Linked DNA regions of Paraneptunicella aestuarii. The protein of the gene in region 2 binds, or shares a complex with, the protein of the main gene of each other region. Links are inferred from orthologs where the notes say so. Each region holds a gene or a part of one and is shown on either strand. Other genes may lie near its edges.

Evidence for each region.
Region 1: the proteins of mlaC (region 2) and KIH87_RS15700 are in contact, whole or in part, in a cryo-EM structure (PDB 8I8X), measured with the Escherichia coli proteins. The link is inferred for Paraneptunicella aestuarii from one-to-one orthologs.

What each region holds. Positions count from the first base shown.
Region 1 is NZ_CP074570.1:4,068,091-4,078,373, forward strand. The notes cover bases 40-3,039. They hold KIH87_RS15700 (MlaA family lipoprotein), read right to left. Parts: upstream 1,972-3,039; coding sequence 1,108-1,971; downstream 40-1,107. Other genes in these bases: KIH87_RS15690 (hypothetical protein), read left to right, coding at 40-552; KIH87_RS15695 (DUF6170 family protein), read left to right, coding at 733-1,032; ccmI (c-type cytochrome biogenesis protein CcmI), read right to left, coding at 1,968-3,039. Also shown: more of KIH87_RS15690, read left to right, coding at 1-39; more of ccmI, read right to left, coding at 3,040-3,197; KIH87_RS15710 (cytochrome c-type biogenesis protein), read right to left, coding at 3,194-3,685; KIH87_RS15715 (DsbE family thiol:disulfide interchange protein), read right to left, coding at 3,722-4,312; KIH87_RS15720 (heme lyase CcmF/NrfE family subunit), read right to left, coding at 4,312-6,330; cytochrome c maturation protein CcmE, read right to left, coding at 6,340-6,825; heme exporter protein CcmD, read right to left, coding at 6,925-7,146; KIH87_RS15735 (heme ABC transporter permease), read right to left, coding at 7,136-7,891; heme exporter protein CcmB, read right to left, coding at 7,893-8,558; cytochrome c biogenesis heme-transporting ATPase CcmA, read right to left, coding at 8,558-9,184; KIH87_RS15750 (hypothetical protein), read left to right, coding at 9,372-10,283. UniProt on the Escherichia coli protein: Involved in a phospholipid transport pathway that maintains lipid asymmetry in the outer membrane by retrograde trafficking of phospholipids from the outer membrane to the inner membrane.
Region 2 is NZ_CP074570.1:4,504,840-4,512,484, reverse strand. The notes cover bases 3,348-6,064. They hold mlaC (phospholipid-binding protein MlaC), read right to left. Parts: upstream 5,170-6,064; coding sequence 4,525-5,169; downstream 3,348-4,524. Other genes in these bases: mlaE (lipid asymmetry maintenance ABC transporter permease subunit MlaE), read right to left, coding at 5,696-6,064; mlaD (outer membrane lipid asymmetry maintenance protein MlaD), read right to left, coding at 5,216-5,683; KIH87_RS17575 (STAS domain-containing protein), read right to left, coding at 4,220-4,525; KIH87_RS17580 (BolA family protein), read right to left, coding at 3,930-4,190; murA (UDP-N-acetylglucosamine 1-carboxyvinyltransferase), read right to left, coding at 3,348-3,760. Outside these bases: KIH87_RS17590 (methyl-accepting chemotaxis protein), read right to left, coding at 1-1,964; more of murA, read right to left, coding at 2,495-3,347; more of mlaE, read right to left, coding at 6,065-6,475; KIH87_RS17555 (ATP-binding cassette domain-containing protein), read right to left, coding at 6,475-7,272. UniProt on the Escherichia coli protein: Involved in a phospholipid transport pathway that maintains lipid asymmetry in the outer membrane by retrograde trafficking of phospholipids from the outer membrane to the inner membrane.

The DNA.
Region 1 (10,283 bases), 440 kb from region 2 along the record:
GATAGAAACATTTTTCCTTTAAATGGTGCGCAGGCTCCTAATGTTGACAAAGAAAATTCATGGTGGCTTTGGAGTTTCAGGAATCTGCTGAGCCATGTAAATAATATCGTTATGCTAATAAGCTTATTTTTGCCCGTCAGTCTGGTATCAAAAATTAAAAATTATAATCAAGTGACCGAAGCTAACGCACCAAATGTTTATATTCTAAATACCTCTGAACACCCAAGGATTGTGCAGCTCAATACAAAACCAGGATTTAGAAACCTTCATTCAGAGCAATACATCAAAGAAATAGACAATGCCTATGCACGTGTAGAAAACATACAGGATCTGATTGATGCGATGCCACAGGGTGAAGCCAAAAATGCCGCCAACCAATTTGCATATACCGCTTCCGAACTCATTACTCGCCAAGACCAATCCAAGATGGATTTTATGAAGAGCATTACTCTATTGTGTGACAATGCCAGAGACTATGCTATTTACGTCGAAAAGCAGGAAGAAGCCGAACAGCTGAAAATACAGGAAAAAGCACAAGAACAAGCGGGTTAGCTACTCTTTAAGTAGATAATTGTATCTGCAGGCCATTCCTGAATGCTCCTGCTCAGCTAAGGTTATCAATGTCAAAAAACCAATTTACTAGCGCTTATACTCGGAACCCGGTATCCTCACGGCCTTGTGCTACCTATGATTTGATATTGATGCACAATCCTATCTAGAGGCTGGTAAATAATGGCGTTTTATTTTTCATCAAAGCAATTACCCGGACTGGAAAATAGCAGTGTACAAGAGAGGCTTGAGGCGATTAACCAAGCGAATCGTCAGTTAACAGGCCCTGAGAAAATGCTGTTGAATATCACCAAGCTTTTGATCATTACACCCACTTTCCTGTTATTAGCCTGGTACTATGATCAATGGTTTAGCGTCTTGATCATCGTCGCTGGCATTGCAGCTTATCCTTTAATACTCAGACCTTTGCAATTATCGTTATGTGCAAAGTACCTTGCAGCCAAACCAGATAAGCAACAATAGAAAGAGACAATTCTGTAATGACCATGAGAGCAATTCATTCCTGATATATCCAATCAGATAAATTGCCCTCAAAAACTATTCGATACCTTCCAGATAAGCATCAAACTCAGACTCAAGATCTTGCTCTTCCTCTGATTTTTTCTGCTCTTCGCCATTATTCACTTTGTTTTGTAAACGCTGGAAGTACACATCTTTAACAAACAAATAAGGGTCTAAAGAAGAATTAATAAGCTCTTCCTGCTCAACCAAATCAGCTCGCGCTTCCAAAGCCTTCACCGCCGATTGCACAATAGAAAGATAAATATTTAAGTCTGCCAGAGGGAAATAGGCATTATCGACAAACTTTCCTGAACCGCTTCGAATATCATTAGGCCCAATAGCTGGCAACATTAAATAAGGCCCAGTGCCGATACCCCAGGTCGCTAATACCTCACCAAACTCTTCAGGATGTCTCTCCAGCCCGATTTCTTTTGCCACATCAATCGTACCAAGCAAACCAATGCTGGAGTTAATCACAAAGCGTCCAAGACTGGTAAAGGTGCCTTCGAACTGCCCTTGCAGCAAATTATTAATGGTGCTGGAAGGCTCTTCCAGATTCAACGCCGCATTATGGATGCCTTTACGCATAAAATGCGGCACATATTCACGGTAGCCAACAGCAACCGGACGAAGCAAGGCTTTATCCAGAAAATCCCAGTTAAACGCCCATATTGAACGGTTAACCGATTCCAAAGGGTCTCTTGGATCATTAGCAGAAGCGATTTGTTCTTCATTTTCTTGCTCAGAGCTTGCCTGTTCAGAACCTTCTTGCTCAAAGTCACCTTGCTCACTAGCTGCCTGAGTATTCTGTTCCTGTTGTACCTGCTCATCCACATGTTTGGATGATGCACAGCCGGTTAATGCCAGACAGCCGATAATAAAGACATAACGCCAAATCATTGTGATAGCTCCTGATCAATAACAATACTTACCTGATTGCGCTCAAACTTACTCAACGTCATCACCGCTTCTCCCTGCATCTCTTGTTCGCCCACATCCACCTTGTCATCCAACGAGATACGAGCAACGACCTGCGCTTCTTGCAATCCTGACAAATTGAAACCCGCCATCATGGCATTGCCGTCGGTTAATGTGACGGTCACCGGGAATTGGCCTAAAGGTTGACGAATAACAGCGGCAGGCATTTTCATTTCAGAGTTCGCTTTTCTGGCAAACACAAATAACATCGCCTCTTTCGGCAATTTATCTTTCAGTCTCTGGGCAATATCAACCTTAACCATAAGCTCGGTTTGTCCATGCTGCAACAGTTCAATTTTCGTTTTAATCGTCTCTTGAAGCGGGTCTTCAGGCGCAATTTGTAGGCTGAGTTCTTGCCAGGTCATCACAGCTAAATCCTTATCGCCACTTTGCTCAGCAGCAATTGCTAACAACCCCATAGCATCTTTCTCGCCCGGCGAAGCCTGTAAGGCTCTTTGTAAAATCTGCCTGGCTTTTAAGATCTGAGGCTTTTGATTCGTCATGATCAACATCTGGCTGTAGCTAATCAGCGTACCAATTCTATCAGGTTCCAAAGCCAGGGATTTTTCAAAAGCAGACATAGCCTGCTCGACATTTTGCATCGACGCATAAAGACGTCCGAGCAACAACCAACCCACAGCATCATCGGTTTTTTTAGCCAACTTGGTTCTTAGTGCCAAGGTAAAATTCTGATATTCGAGTTGAGTCAAAGAAGCATCACCACGTACTACTCTTTCACCCAACTCTGGTAAACGAGCCTGTGCATCTTGCCAGTTTTGAATATCGCTGATCTCATTACTATACAGATAACTTCCAACTGCCGTAGCAATCGCGATAAAAGTAAAAAGCAGCAGAACAACAGAAAACCCTGAAGCGTTTTTTGTCGCTTGGACTTTATTTTCACTGGCAACAGAAACTTCCAGCACTAACGCTTTCTTCAGCTCTGACTCAGCAGCTTGTTTGTCTTCATCAGACAAGATACTTTCCTGCAAGTCACGTTCTATCTCGGCAACACGATCTTTTACTAACAACACATTCAAACGTTCTTGTTCTTGATCGTGTTGATTTCGTTTTAAAAGCCAAGGCCAGAAAATTACGATTAAAGAGAGAAAAATAAGTGCGACTGCACCAACCCAAAATATTGTCACTTGTATTTATCCAATAATTCGTCAGCTTTAGACTCGTCCTGATCGACGCCATCTTGTCCGGAAACATCATTGTTTGATGCCACGGAATCCGCGTCGGTTGCATTCATTCGGCTTCGAACAACCAAAGCAGCAGCAATCAACACAAAGAGTAACGGCAGTAACCATAACCAGATGGTAATGGGTGTTACAGGTGGTTGATAATGAACAAAATCGCCATAGCGAGCTTTCATGTAATCAATAATCTCTTGCTTGGATTTACCTTGCTCAACCAACTCGAATACTTTTCGCTTTAAATCCAATGCGATCATGGCATTAGAATCACCAATGTTCTGGTTCTGACACATAGGGCAACGCAGCTCGGCTTTCAATTCCAGAAACAGCTTTTGCTTGCCTGGATCCTCAAACTGAAACTGAGTATCGGTTGTCGCCCACACAGAAAAGCTTAGAGCGACAAAGCTCCAAAGAAAGACCAATCTGAACCAATGCATTATTTTCACTCAGACATTTCCACTATGATTCGTTTTTTAGCGACCAGCACCTTGGGCTGACGCTTTATCTTCAGAATAATAAGCAGCAAACTTTTCCTGCCAAACACGTGGATTCAAATCACCCACATGGTGAACTCGCACAACACCCTGCTCATCGATCAAAAAGGTTTCCGGCGCACCAGTCACCCCTAAGTCCATGCCATAACTGCGCTGCGCATCAAAGATATTAAACTGGTAAGGGTCACCATATTTGCCGAGCATTTCACGAATTTCCCATTGCAATTGAGGCAAGGGTTTGGCTCCAAAATCCGGGTCATTATTGAGTTGATAATACAAGCCAACAATGCGAATACCTTGCTTGCGTAACTCAGCCAAATAAGGCAACTCAACCGCACAAGTCACACACCAGACGCCCCACACATTGAGCAAGGTCTTTTGCCCCAGGAACACCTCTTTAGTGTAGATTTGTTGCGGATCCATCACATCAGGCAAGGCAAACTCGGGTACTTGCTTATCAACCGAAATCGACACTTCGTAGCGCGCTTCGGAAAAGAGCCCTTTTAACAAAAACAAAGTAATAGATAAAAAGGCTCCGAGAGGGATTAAGAAAAATAGTATTTTTTTCATTATCCTGCGGCTCCTTGAGGTTCATTCGTAGCAGGCTGATTCTTTTGGGAAGCGCTATCATCAAGTTGCTCTGCGTTCTTACGAGCAAATCGAGATAAGCGATAACGCTTGTCTGACATACTCAACAACCCACCGGCAGCCATAATAAATCCACCTAACCAAATCCACACCACTAAAGGTTTAACGTATAAACGTAGCGCCCAGGAACCATCTTTAAGTTGATCGCCCAATGCAACAAATAAATCGCGTAACAGAGTGCTATCGATAGCAGCTTCGGTCATGGTAGAGCGTTGTACCGTGTAAAAACGTTTTTCCGCTTTCAACCGAGCAATGAAATCGCCCTCTTTGTGAACTTCAACAATACCAGCTTGCCCTGAATAGTTAGGCCCATTCAACGATTCAATGCCTTTGAATGTAAACTCATAACCAACCAGCTCGACTTTATCACCCTCATCCATGCGCACTTCAATTTCCTGACTGAACTGACTGGTAACAGCGATACCCATTAAGCTAATGGCAAAGCCCATATGCCCTAGAACCATTCCCCAGTGGCTACGAGAAAGGCTGGCTAAACTGGCTTTACTGACACCCTGTTTATTCACTCTCAACAACACTTCCTGCACTGTCATAACACCAATCCAAATGCTCAAGAAAGTCCCTAACAATGCGATCATCACCAGTTTGTCGTAAGCAAAATTAATCAACAATGCGCCCAACGCCGCAATGACGGTCGTCATCGCCATTTGCTTATTCAACTCTCCAATCGACTGCTTTTTCCAACGAGATAAAGGCCCTATGCCGAGCAAAAAGACAAAGGGCACTATCAGAATGGTAAACATCTGATTAAAGAAAGGCTCACCGATAGAAATGGAACCCAAGCCCAGTTCTTTATGCACCAAAGGCAACAAGGTTCCTAACAACACCACCATGGTGGCAGCGCTCAACAACACATTGTTGCCAAACAACATGACTTCACGAGACATCAGCCCGTAACGCCCAACGCTTTTTAGCTGGCTGGCGCGCAAGCCATAAAACAGCAAGGAACCGCCAATAACCAGAATCAACAAACCAAGAATGAACAAGCCACGAGCCGGGTCACTGGCAAAGGAATGCACAGAAATAATCACCCCGGAACGCACCAGGAAGGTTCCAAGCAAGCTCAGGGAAAATGCAGAAATCGCTAACAATACTGTCCATGATTTAAATAGTTTACGTTTTTCCGTGACCGCTAGAGAATGCATCAACGCAGTACCCGCCAACCAAGGCATAAAAGAGGCATTTTCGACCGGATCCCAGAACCACCAGCCGCCCCAGCCAAGCTCGTAATACGCCCACCAGCTTCCCAATACGATACCGACGGTCAAAGACGCCCAGGCAGCAATTGCCCAGGGACGAGCCCAACGAGCCCAGACTGAATCCAATTGTCCGGAAATCAATGCAGCAACCGCAAAGGCAAAAGTAACAGAAAAACCCACATATCCCATGTATAACATAGGCGGATGAATGATCATGCCAATGTCTTGCAATAAGGGATTCAAGTCTCGACCATCAACGGGATAAAAAGGTAATAAACGCTCAAAGGGGTTGGATGTGAGCAGGATAAACAAATAAAAACCCGTACCAATCAGGCCAAGAATGCCCAGCACTCTGGCAACCATATGTAACGGAATCGAGCGGCTAAACCAGGCAACAGCGCATGTCCAACCGGAAAACATGACCACCCAGAACAGGAAAGAGCCTTCATGCCCGCCCCAAACAGCCGTGTACTTATACTGAATCGGTAACAAGCTATTCGAGGTATGAGCCACATAGGACAAACTAAAATCATCGGTAACAAAAGCGTAGGTTAAACAACCAAAAGAAAAAGCGGTAAAGAGAAACATGCCTGACGCCAACGGCTTAGCCATCGCCATCAAATTCTCATTACCTTTTTGTGCGCCCCAAAGCGGATATACCGCCATTAGCATCGACATTAACATTGCCAATGCTAATGAGAAATGTCCCAACTCAGCAATCATAGTAAGTACCTACTCGCCTTCTGGCTTATTGTATTGCTGATATTGAGAAGGTTTCTCGTGCTTAATGCCTTTCATTGCTTCGGCAAGTTCAGGCGGCATATATTCTTCATCGTGCTTAGCCAATACTTCATCCGCCACAATAAGATTACCTTCCTGCAAAACGCCGGTTGCCACAATACCCTGACCTTCACGGAACAGGTCTGGCAAGATGCCGTGATAAGTCACTTTTACCAGAGGGCCAACATCAATTAAATCAAACTCCACATCCAGTGAATCATGGCTACGTTGAACCGAGCCTTCGACCACCATGCCACCAATTCTCAAGCGTTGACCAACAGAAGGTTTCACGCCATTTTTGCCGTTCACGATTTCAGAAGGGGTATAAAAAAGATCAATGTTTTGATTCAGGGCGTATAACATCAGCCCAATAGCAGCAGTCACAATCACAATAACGGCTGAGACAGCAAATAAACGTTTTTTTCGTCGTGGATGCATGATTTGAATTATTCTCCGCTATAAAACTTGAGCGCCAGTAACAATCTCAACTGGATCAGGAAACCATCACTGCTCGCGCTTTTAACTCTGTTTCGCTTACTATTCTCGTACCTTAGTCTCTCTAGCTTTTTTCTCTTTTGCTTGAGTAACTCGCTGTATGCGGCGATGTTCTTTCAATACTTGCTCGCGAATTTTTCTGGCTCGCCATTTGTTTTCAATCACCAATGCCACCAAACTGACCAGGGTGACGAAAAAAGCCAACCAGACATAAAAGCCATATCCGCCCATATCCAGAAAGGCACTAAAAGAATCAAACTGCATTACCAGTCTCCTCTTTTAATAACATGCTCTGGACCCAAGGGCGTCGCATTTCTCGAGTGAGAATTTCATTCTGCAAACGTTTACAGGTAAAGGCTGCCACTAATAGGGCAAAGCCCAGAATATTGATAAGCAAAGGCCACAGCATTGAAGCCGCAATAGAAGGCTGCTCAAATTTGGTAATCGTGGCTCCCTGATGCAAGGTGTTCCACCATTTCACGGAATAATGAATGATAGGCAAATTCACCACACCCACAATCGACATCACGGATGCCGCCTTACCGCCTTGAATTTTGTCGTCAAACGCACCGTACAAGGCAATAATGCCGAGATACAAAAACAACAAAATAAGTTCTGATGTCAGTCGGGCATCCCATACCCACCAGGTTCCCCACATGGGTTTCCCCCACGCAGCCCCGGTAAACAAAGCAATAAAGGTCATAATGGCCCCAACCGGAGCAATCGCCGCCACGCCCATATAACAGGTTCTGATTTGCCAAACCAAACCAATAAATCCAAGAATCGCCATTGCCGCATAGGTACTCATAGACAACATGGCGGTAGGGACATGAATGTAGATGATACGGAACGAGTCCCCTTGCTGATAATCAGCAGGAGCAAAAACGAGTCCCCAAAAAGTGCCACCAATCAAAAGCGCAACGGCAAAAAATAGAAACCAGGGGTATAAACGACCACATAACTGGTATGTCGCTTCGGTTTTAGCGTAAGGATGTAACCACTTCCACATGTTAGTTCTGACTCACTTTAATTGCATGAGCTACGGCAAATGGTGCTAGAGCAAGTGCCAGCAAAAGCATGGCGGCAATGATAGCTAATTGAGCCAAATAAGGTAGATTCAAGCTGGCACTTTCCACCGTTGCAGTAGCAAAAATAAGTAACGGAATGTAAACCGGGAGCAAAAGTAGGCCGAGTAAAGTGCCTCCCTTATTCAACCCGGCAGTGAGTGCCACCGCAATAGCACCAATCAGGCTCATTAAAGGAGTTCCCAGTAATAAGGTAAACAAGAGCGCCCAGTACATATCCCAGGTCAAGTTCAAAAACAAAGCCAATATGGGCGACAACAACAAAAGTGGTAATGCGCTCACAACCCAATGCACAGTAATCTTGGCTAAAGCCAGTAATGGCAGCGGATAAGGGGTAAGAATGAGCTGCTCCAGTGAGCCATCGAGAAAGTCCTGCTTAAACAGTTTCTCCAACGCTAATAATGAGGCTAAAAGCGCAGCTACCCAGATAATCCCCGGCCCCACTTTTTGTAGTGTTTGCGGTGAAGGGCCGATCCCTAACGGAAACATGGTCACGACTAATAAACAAAACAAAACCGGCTGCAAAAACTCCGCATTTTGACGAAAAGCCAACACCCAATCACGCTTAAACATAGCCCAGAAGACTTGCATTACCAACTCGCCTCCAACGCTAAAATGTTGATATTGATTTCAACTGAAAAGTCCTGATGGGAAGTGGTGATAATGGAACCACCAGCCAGCACCTGCTCAGCCATTTTTTGCTGCAACATCTGAACACCTACCTTATCCAAAGCGGTAAGCGGTTCGTCCAGAATCCACAAGGCAGCAGGAGCGAGCCATAACTTGGCTAATGCCACACGGCGCTGTTGTCCTGCCGACATTTGGCGCACAAGCACATCTTCCATACCGATCAAGGCAAGATCATCAAGGACTTCGAGGATGTCATCAACTGAACGGTGAATTTGGCGTTGTTGTAGCCAGAATTGCAGATTTTCCAAAGCAGAGAGGTTAGCGCTGAACCCCAACTTGTGACCGATATAAATCAGATCTGACGCATACTGAGTGTTGTCTTCATAGATATTTTGTTCAGACCAGAAAACAGTGCCTTCTTCCGGGCTTGCCAAACCGGACAATATACGCAACAAACTGGTTTTCCCTGCGCCATTAGGCCCAGTAACGACGAGCATTTGCCCGGGTTCTACGAGCAAATCCAGATTGTCAAAAAGGAGTCGATCTCTTTTGATACAAGATAACCCCTGAGCGTGTAATCGGGACAATTTTCCACCAAGGATGCAAAAAACCCGCGCATAATATCACAGCACATGGTGGCGTGCTGTTTTTTATCGCCAGATTTTCAATAGTGACCAATAGGGTTTAATGCCATACTCTTATTTGAATTAAATGGTTGCATAGAATCTACAATTTAAGCTTAAGCTCCAGGCAAAATGACCCGATAAACTAACTATGGCGCAGATCCTGAATACACAAACAGCGACTCAGACGATCACCAATAGTTCTCAGCAACTTGGTGATGTAGCGCTATCCAAGCTTCAAGGGCAACTGGCACAACTGCAACCCACTGCCAATGGCGGCGCTCAATTAGTATTAAACGGACAAGCCATTAGCCTGCCACGTCTCCCGCAAAACGATAGAAGCCTGCAACAAACCCAGCAGGTCAAACTGAATATATCGCAGCAAAGTACACAAACCTTTTTGGAATTGGTCAAACCAGGCAATACAACCCAATCATTGCAATTAAGCCCTACCCAAGGGAAGCAATTGCTGAATGTTATCGCCAACAGCCCTAGCGTACTTGCAAACTACACGCCCGGTGTTATCGAAGCCAAAGTATTAAAAGTGGCAGGCGACCAATTAATGCTACAAGTGAGCGGTAAAACGCTTACTTTGAATGTCCCTAATGCTTCAGCGCAATTTAAAGAAGGCCAGTTGATATCATTGCGACTGCTGGCAAAACAGGATAGCTGGCAGTTAGAAATCAAAGATCCCAAGCAAGGTGCCGATTCCGCCAAGCAAATACAACCAACGGCTCGCCAATTGCCTCAAGTATTAGCGGCAACCTTGCCTCGGAACACGCCATTGATGTTGGATAACCAAGATAAAGTCGCTCACCTGAATATTCAGCGAGTGCTGCCCTCTTCGTTACAAATGGGATTTAAGCCGGAAATGCCGGGACTGCCTACATTCAGCATCGACAAACATCAGCAGTTGAAGATGAGCTGGAGCCAATCAGAACAGGTTTTAGCCAAACTGCCACTAGAAGGTGGATTAAAACAAAAAGCCATTGATGTGGTCGCAGGAAGCATGATTCAAAGCAACGCCAGTAATCCGATTAATGCCGGTCAAACCCGATTATCG
Region 2 (7,645 bases):
TTGATGTTGGATAATGTCGATAGGGTTTGAACGACTATATCCGATAGACCGCCGTCATCTTTGCTCACTTCTTCTGCCGTGCGTAATCCATTTTCAACACCTGCAACGCCAGATTCCATAATCTCTACTGCTTTACGAGCGTTTGTCTGTATAGCATTGATCATTTGGCCTATCTCTGACGTTGATTCAGCCGTGCGCCCCGCTAGATTTCTAACTTCGTCTGCTACGACAGCGAATCCTCTTCCTTGTTCTCCTGCTCTTGCGGCTTCAATGGCTGCATTGAGTGCTAGCAGGTTGGTTTGATTAGCTACCTCGCTGATCAGATCCACTACAGAGCCTACGTTGTTGGCATTACCGTTTAATTGATGGATAGTCTTTACTGAGTTTTCGATAGAAGCACGAATACTTTCAGTTTGATCCTTTACTGCAAGGAATTGACTTTTGGTTCGTTGAGCTGCTGAATCCAAGCCTGTGCGGAGCCCTTCAACTTCTTGTGAAGCCTCCTTAACACTGTGTAATTGCGCTTTTAATCGTTCGATTAACAATTGCATCTGTTGCAATACACTGGTTGCGTTATCACTAAACTCAGCCTGTTTTTCCACCAGAATAGCCTTGGCTTCCTTAACCTCGCTGGAGACCCCCATGACTTTACTGACGGTGCTGTCCAGACTGTCGATAAAGCTATTTATCCAGCGCCCTAATTCGGTGATTTCATCATTGGATTTGCTTCCAATATCCAAACGTTGTTTGAGATTACCGCCACCTTCTGCAATGCCTCGGATGACATCGGTCATTCTGTGCAGCCGACGTGAAACCCGAGATAGCCCTCGTTTGCTGTAAACGATAGCTGATGTGATAACAACGGCTGTTGTGGCTATACCAGACCAAAGCCAATTCCATTCTAATAATGAATAGCATAGCGGTGCAGTTATCACTGCCAGAAGATTGAAAAACAGGTACTGACGCATCAGGTCGTAGCTCAATGAGCGACCACGATAGACTTCTTCCAAATCTCCTTCGCACATCATTCCCCAACGATCCCTGGAGCCTGGGAGTGTGAAAGTTACTCCCTTACCGATAACTGGTATATGACGATAGTCAGAATACGCTGGGTAGGTAACAAATAGATTTTGACCGTTGCTGATGGTTTCCCTGACCCCCGGATGAAGTTCCCCCGTTGCGGGATCCGTAAAGCGGAGCTCCAGCTCGGTATGGTCTCGCACACTAACTATACCCCAATCGGTTCTAACCCCGTCTTTCAGATTGTCTCCCAGAGAGAATGTGCGATCTTCAAATCGTGAACGTGAGAGTGCTGTACCTTGCTGTATGCTCGGATCAAATTTCGAATCCACCATAAACAGATAGTTATCACCGGAATCCTGATAGATGTGTCCAGCCTCACGCTGAATGAGATCGCCGATAACATCATTGGGAACTCTGGCACAAAGACAGATTGACGAACCACTAGGTGCGGTTAATGGCAGGTAGAACATCAATGTCACGGCATCATGAAATTTGGAAGACGTTGGGCCGAGGTCTTTTGTCACTTGATCGATATAGGGGCCATGAAGGAATTGTGAGATAAAACCTTCTTCTACGGCTTTGGGATTGAGATCCTTTGAGCCGATGCGCTTTGGGTATGTTGACGTAATAACAATTCCCTCTTGATCAATAATAAACAGCTCGGATATATCGGAACTTTGCTTAAACTTTGATTGCAGAGTGGAGCTTTCGATTTCTCCATTGGGGCTGAACTGGAATTCATCCGCGACACTTTCCAGAAATTGCCATTGACTCGAGGCCCAATCTTGCAGGAGATCCTGACGAGTGGCTGCAATACCTTCAAAGGTTCGTTCTACAAAAGGATAGCGATGCTTATTGAGGAAGCATGACCAGCCTAGTGAGAACTTACCATTTGAACCAAACCATGGAAGCCAGGTTTTCTCTTGGGCGCTGAGTGACATATTTGTGCTCTTGATCATTTAATACCTCATTACAAGATTCACTTGGGAAGTCGAAGCGCCTTATCAGGTGCGTGTTGGGATACCTATCAGGAAATGTGCCAAAGATAATTTATTAGCCGTACTTATACGATTTTGAATAAAAATTTACTATTTTTTAATGGCATTTCGGTCTTTTTAACGATGAAGTTGAATTTAATTTTGATGGAAATGTGAACGATATTTTTTAGGCGTGCAATATTTTGGTGCTTACTTACGATCGCGCATCAATATTGTGCAATTAGGCGATGTGAGGAGAAAAGTCGCATTATTATCGAAGGTTGGTGAGTATAGGTTTTGGCTATCTGCTTTAATCATGCCTATTAGTGGTGCAATTGGTGTTAAGTGACTAATGGTGAAAGAAGAACCGCAAAAGCCTATTCCCATTGTTTTAGCAGAATCTGCGTTCACAGATATAATGCCGGCTTGCAATTGGATTTGTTCAGAGCAAACCGACACACTTTTGAGTTCTAGGTTATTGCTAACAGCCGTTGTTATTCGCTTACACGCTTAATATTCGCGCCAAGATTTCCTAATTTAGCTTCGATCTTTTCATAGCCTCGATCCAGATGATAAATGCGATCAATCAGGGTTTCGCATTCTTCTGCTACTAATGCAGCAATGATCAAGCTGGCAGACGCTCTAAGGTCGGTCGCCATAACGGGGGCGCCCTTCAACAGCGAGTCGCCCTTTGTGATGGCACTATTACCTCGCAGCTCAATATCTGCACCCATTCGGCGCAATTCAGGAACATGCATAAAACGGTTTTCAAAGATAGATTCTGTGACGGTGGCAGTACCTGAAGCGATAGCGTTAAGAGCAACGAATTGTGCTTGCATATCGGTTGGGAAACCCGGATGAGGGGCGGTATTTATGTTAACGGCTTTAGGCTGTTGACCGTGCATGTTTAGCTCGATCCAGTCTTCCCCTGTTGTGATTTCAGCGCCAGCTTGTTCCAGTTTATTCAATACTGCATCAAGCGTATCTGGTGCAGCATGAATGCATTTAACATGTCCTTTTGTTGCTGCGGCAGCAACAAGGAAAGTACCTGTTTCAATACGATCGGGTAATACGTGGTACTGGCAGCCGTGCAAGTTGTCTACGCCTTCAATTGTAACTTTAGGTGAGCCAGCGCCGCTGATTTTTGCGCCCATGGCATTCAGGCACTCAGCTAAATCGACAATCTCAGGTTCGCGTGCTGCATTTTCAATAACCGTTTGTCCGTCAGCCAGAGTCGCTGCCATCATTAAATTTTCAGTTGCGCCAACACTGACCATATCCATAAAAATATTGCAGCCTTTTAGTCGGTCTTTGACTTTGGCTTTAATGTAGCCACCTTCTACTTCTATCTCGGCGCCCATTTTCTCCAAACCTGCGAGGTGTAGGTTTACTGGTCTCGCACCGATTGCACAGCCTCCGGGAAGTGACACTGTGGCCTGACCATATTTGGCAAGCAAAGGGCCGAGCACCAATACGGATGCCCGCATGGTTTTCACCAGCTCATAAGAGGCGGTTTGGTTGTTAACGGTTTCTGCATTGATGAACACGCTTCCGTCATCCTGACGTTCAGCATGAGCTCCCAGTTGTTTCAGAAGAGCAAGGCTGGTGTTTACATCTCTTAAATCCGGAACATTGGTAAAGGTGCACGATTTGTCTGTTAACAGGCTTGCCAGCAGGATTGGAAGGGCCGCATTTTTAGCGCCGGAAATAGTGACTTCACCTTTTAGTGATACGCCACCATGAATAAGAAGCTTGTCCATTTACAGACCTTATTGAATAGAATTAATGTCGTCAGGAATTAAAAACATAATGCCATAATTACGGCTGTAGTTTCAGCAGTGTTACGTATATATAAGTTTAATGCGGGATAGAATCAGGTATCGGTCTTGTGTTTTTTAGATTCGATACTCTGTTTCTATGCAATTATGATTACGCGTCAGGCAAGATTAATTTTTTGTCACGTTGCCACTCTTCATCAGTAAAAGTACGAATTGAAACGGCGTGCAGTGTGCCATCTGCAATATGTGCATTGAGCGGAGCATAAATAGCTTGTTGCTTTTTCACTCGGCTCATTCCATCAAACATATTGCCAACAGCAATTACCTGAAAATGAGAGCCGTCACCTGTCACGTGTACTTCAGATAAATTGAGGTTTTGTTCAAGAATGGATTTAATTTCTTCTGGTTGCATGATGCTTAAACTGAAAAGTAAAACTGTGCCTATTGTAGCCCTAATATTCCATCTACGTCGCTTATTTTTGCCAATTTATAGATACTATCGGGGACATTTTTTAAGGTCATGGTGATTTGCTTTTTATTGCAATAAATACAGCCATTGACCAAACAAGCGACTCCAGCGGTATCTATATTCTCTACTGAAAATAAATCAAGAGTAATGCACTTACTCTTGATTGATTTGATTGTGCTTTCCAATTGTTTCCACAATGCAGGAACTGTCTCGTTATCCAATGAGCCTTGAATGGCATATTCATTCTGCGAGACAGTAACAAGGGAAGCTACATTCATTAGGCTTGTTCCTGAATGTCGTTCAAAACGATGGGGCGTTTATTTTTTTCTTCCATCATCTCGATAACTTTATCCAGTCCGTCCTGACGCAAGATAGATTCCAATTCACTACGTTTGCTGGAAACCATGCTGATCCCTTCTGCAATCATATCGTAAGCTTTCCACTCTTTAGTTTTAGGATTCTTACGCACTTTGAATGCAATTTTGATATCTGGGCGACCTTCCTCTTTTACCAAAGCTCTAACTGTTACGTCTTTGCGTTTGTCGTAGTCCTTCTCTGGCTCAAACTCGACGGTTTGATTGTCATATTGTCCTAATGCGATTGCATAGGTAGCGATCAGATATTTTCTGAAAACCTGAAAGTAATCGGGGATTCTCTCTGGAGGTACAGAACGATAGTGTTTACCTAATACCTTAAGGGCGGCAAATTGATAATCAATGTAAGGCAGCAGCTCTTGCTCTACAATCTCTTTCAGATGATCTGGATTTTTCTGAATTTGAGGCTGTTCATCCTTGATACGTTTAAATGTTTTACCTGCAACGACCTCCAGCAATGAATATGGGTTATCTTCCTCTTCTTCAGCGAAGGCACCAACACTGAATAGTAAAGATAACAACATGAGTAACGTTGATATTTTTAACATGGAGTGAAAGTTAGTTGTTTGCATTTGCAAGTTTATCCTTATGACTTTAATCATTCTTTTGACTAAATAAAAACTGACCAATCAGGTCTTCCAATACTAAAGCTGACTTGGTATCAGAGATATAATCACCGGGTTCCAATACTTCGATTCCTTCAAATGAAAACCCTGGTTGAAATCCGATATATTGCTCACCGAGCAAGCCTGATGTCAGTATCGAAACTGAGCTGGTATCAGGAAATCCTTCATATTCTTTGCTTATCACCAGCTCTACCACTGGCGTAAAATCTTCAGAATCCAGTTCAATATTGCCCACTCGACCAATAACAACACCACCTACCTTGATCGCTGAGCGGGTTTTAAGTCCGCCGATGTTGTCGAATTTGGCGAATAAGCTATAGGTTTCCCCATTACCACTCATTCCCTGATCTGCAACCTTCAAGGCCATCATTAGTAACGACGCAATAGCCAAAGTGACAAAGAGCCCGACTCCAATTTCAATTTTTCTTGATGTCACGTTATTCTCCTACTATTCCGTACCAAACATTAATGCTGTCAAAACAAAGTCCAAAGCTAAAACTGCCAAGGATGAATGCACCACGGTTTGCGTTGTAGCAGCACTGATTCCTTCTGATGTAGGAATGGAATCGTATCCTCTAAACACTGCAATCCAGGTGACGACAAAGGCGAAAACCAAACTCTTAATGATGCCATTTACAACATCGTCTCTAAAATCTACCGACGACTGCATAATCGACCAGTAACTGCCTGAATCGACACCTAGCCAATCAACGCCAACCAAGTGCCCGCCCAAAATACCAATAGCGCTAAAAATTACCGCCAGCATTGGCATCGAAATAACGCCAGCCCAGAAACGTGGAGCGATAACTCTGCGTAAAGGGTCTACTGCCATCATTTCCAAACTGCTCAGTTGTTCCGTTGCTTTCATTAAGCCGATTTCTGCGGTTAAGGCAGAACCCGCTCTACCGGCAAACAATAAGGCGGTTACTACTGGCCCTAACTCTCTGAGTAGTGACAGAGCAACCATTGGCCCCAAGCTTTCTTCAGCACCGTAATCTACTAGTACAGTATAGCCCTGGAGCGCCATAACCATGCCGATAAACAAGCCGGATACACCAATAATGAGTAAGGACTGAACGCCTACAATGTAAATCTGCTTAATTGTCAGTGGTGTATTCTTTATCAATTGAGGGCGAGCAAAAATAGCGCCCATCAATACGAAAAAGGCACGCCCCATTGTGGCGAAGGATTCAATGGTTTGGCGACCTGTTCGAGCAAAGAATTCCATCACAATGTTTCTCCTAATACGCTGGCGAAATCCTTGGCTGGATAATGAAATGGTACTGGGCCATCTGCTTCACCACGCAAGAATTGTTGTACTAGCGGAGAATCCGATTGTTCGATTTCTTCGGTAGTTCCTTCACCAATAATGCGTTTATCAGCTAACACGTAAACATAGTCAGCGATGGTCATTACTTCGGTGACATCGTGAGTCACGACTATGCTGGTCAGGTTCAGGGCATCGTTGAGTTCTTTAATTAACTTCACCAATACGCCCATTGAGATAGGATCCTGGCCGGCAAAGGGTTCGTCATACATAATTAATTCTGGATCCAGTGCGATCGCCCTTGCCAGCGCCGCACGTCTTGCCATCCCGCCAGATAGCTCACTTGGCATTAAACTCGCTGCACCTCGTAATCCCACAGCTTGTAACTTCATTAATACGGTGGTCTTAATCAGTTCTTCCGATAATTTCGTATGCTCACGAAGAGGGAAGGCGACATTATCAAATACCGACATATCCGTAAATAAAGCACCACTTTGAAATAACATGCTCATATCACGACGAGCTTTGAATAGCTGATTGCGGCTCATTTGAGCTAAGGAGTTGCCTTTAAAACGAATGTCGCCACTATCGGGTATCAACTGCCCACCAATCAACTTCAGCAAGGTTGTTTTACCTATCCCGCTGGGTCCCATTATCGCCGTTGTTTTGCCTTTTTGAATGCGCACGGAAACGTTGTCGTAGATTACGCGTGACCCACGACTGAAACACATATTGTCAATTTCAACGAGATTATCCATGCAAGTATTCGTTCCTGATCGTCAGTGAGGCAAAAACGTATAAGAAAGACGTTTGAGGTGCCACGTTAAGTATGGGTATTTTACGGTTTTTCAAGTCGGGAAAACAAAGTCAAAAAGTAACAACGTATTAGTTAAAAAATCGAATGATTTTAGAGGAGTTCCGGCAGTTAAATTTGAACATAAAAGGCCAATATGCATTGGCCAGGATTAAAACCTGACCGGGACACCCAAATTTCACAGTATGTTACATCAGTTCGGGAACCCTGTTTGTATAAAATTGTCAATTTATGGGTAGAAACACGGCAGATTGAAATAATTCAGTCATAGTTAATAGGCAAGAGGCTTACAATTTGCGACAATCGCGCCTGAAAAA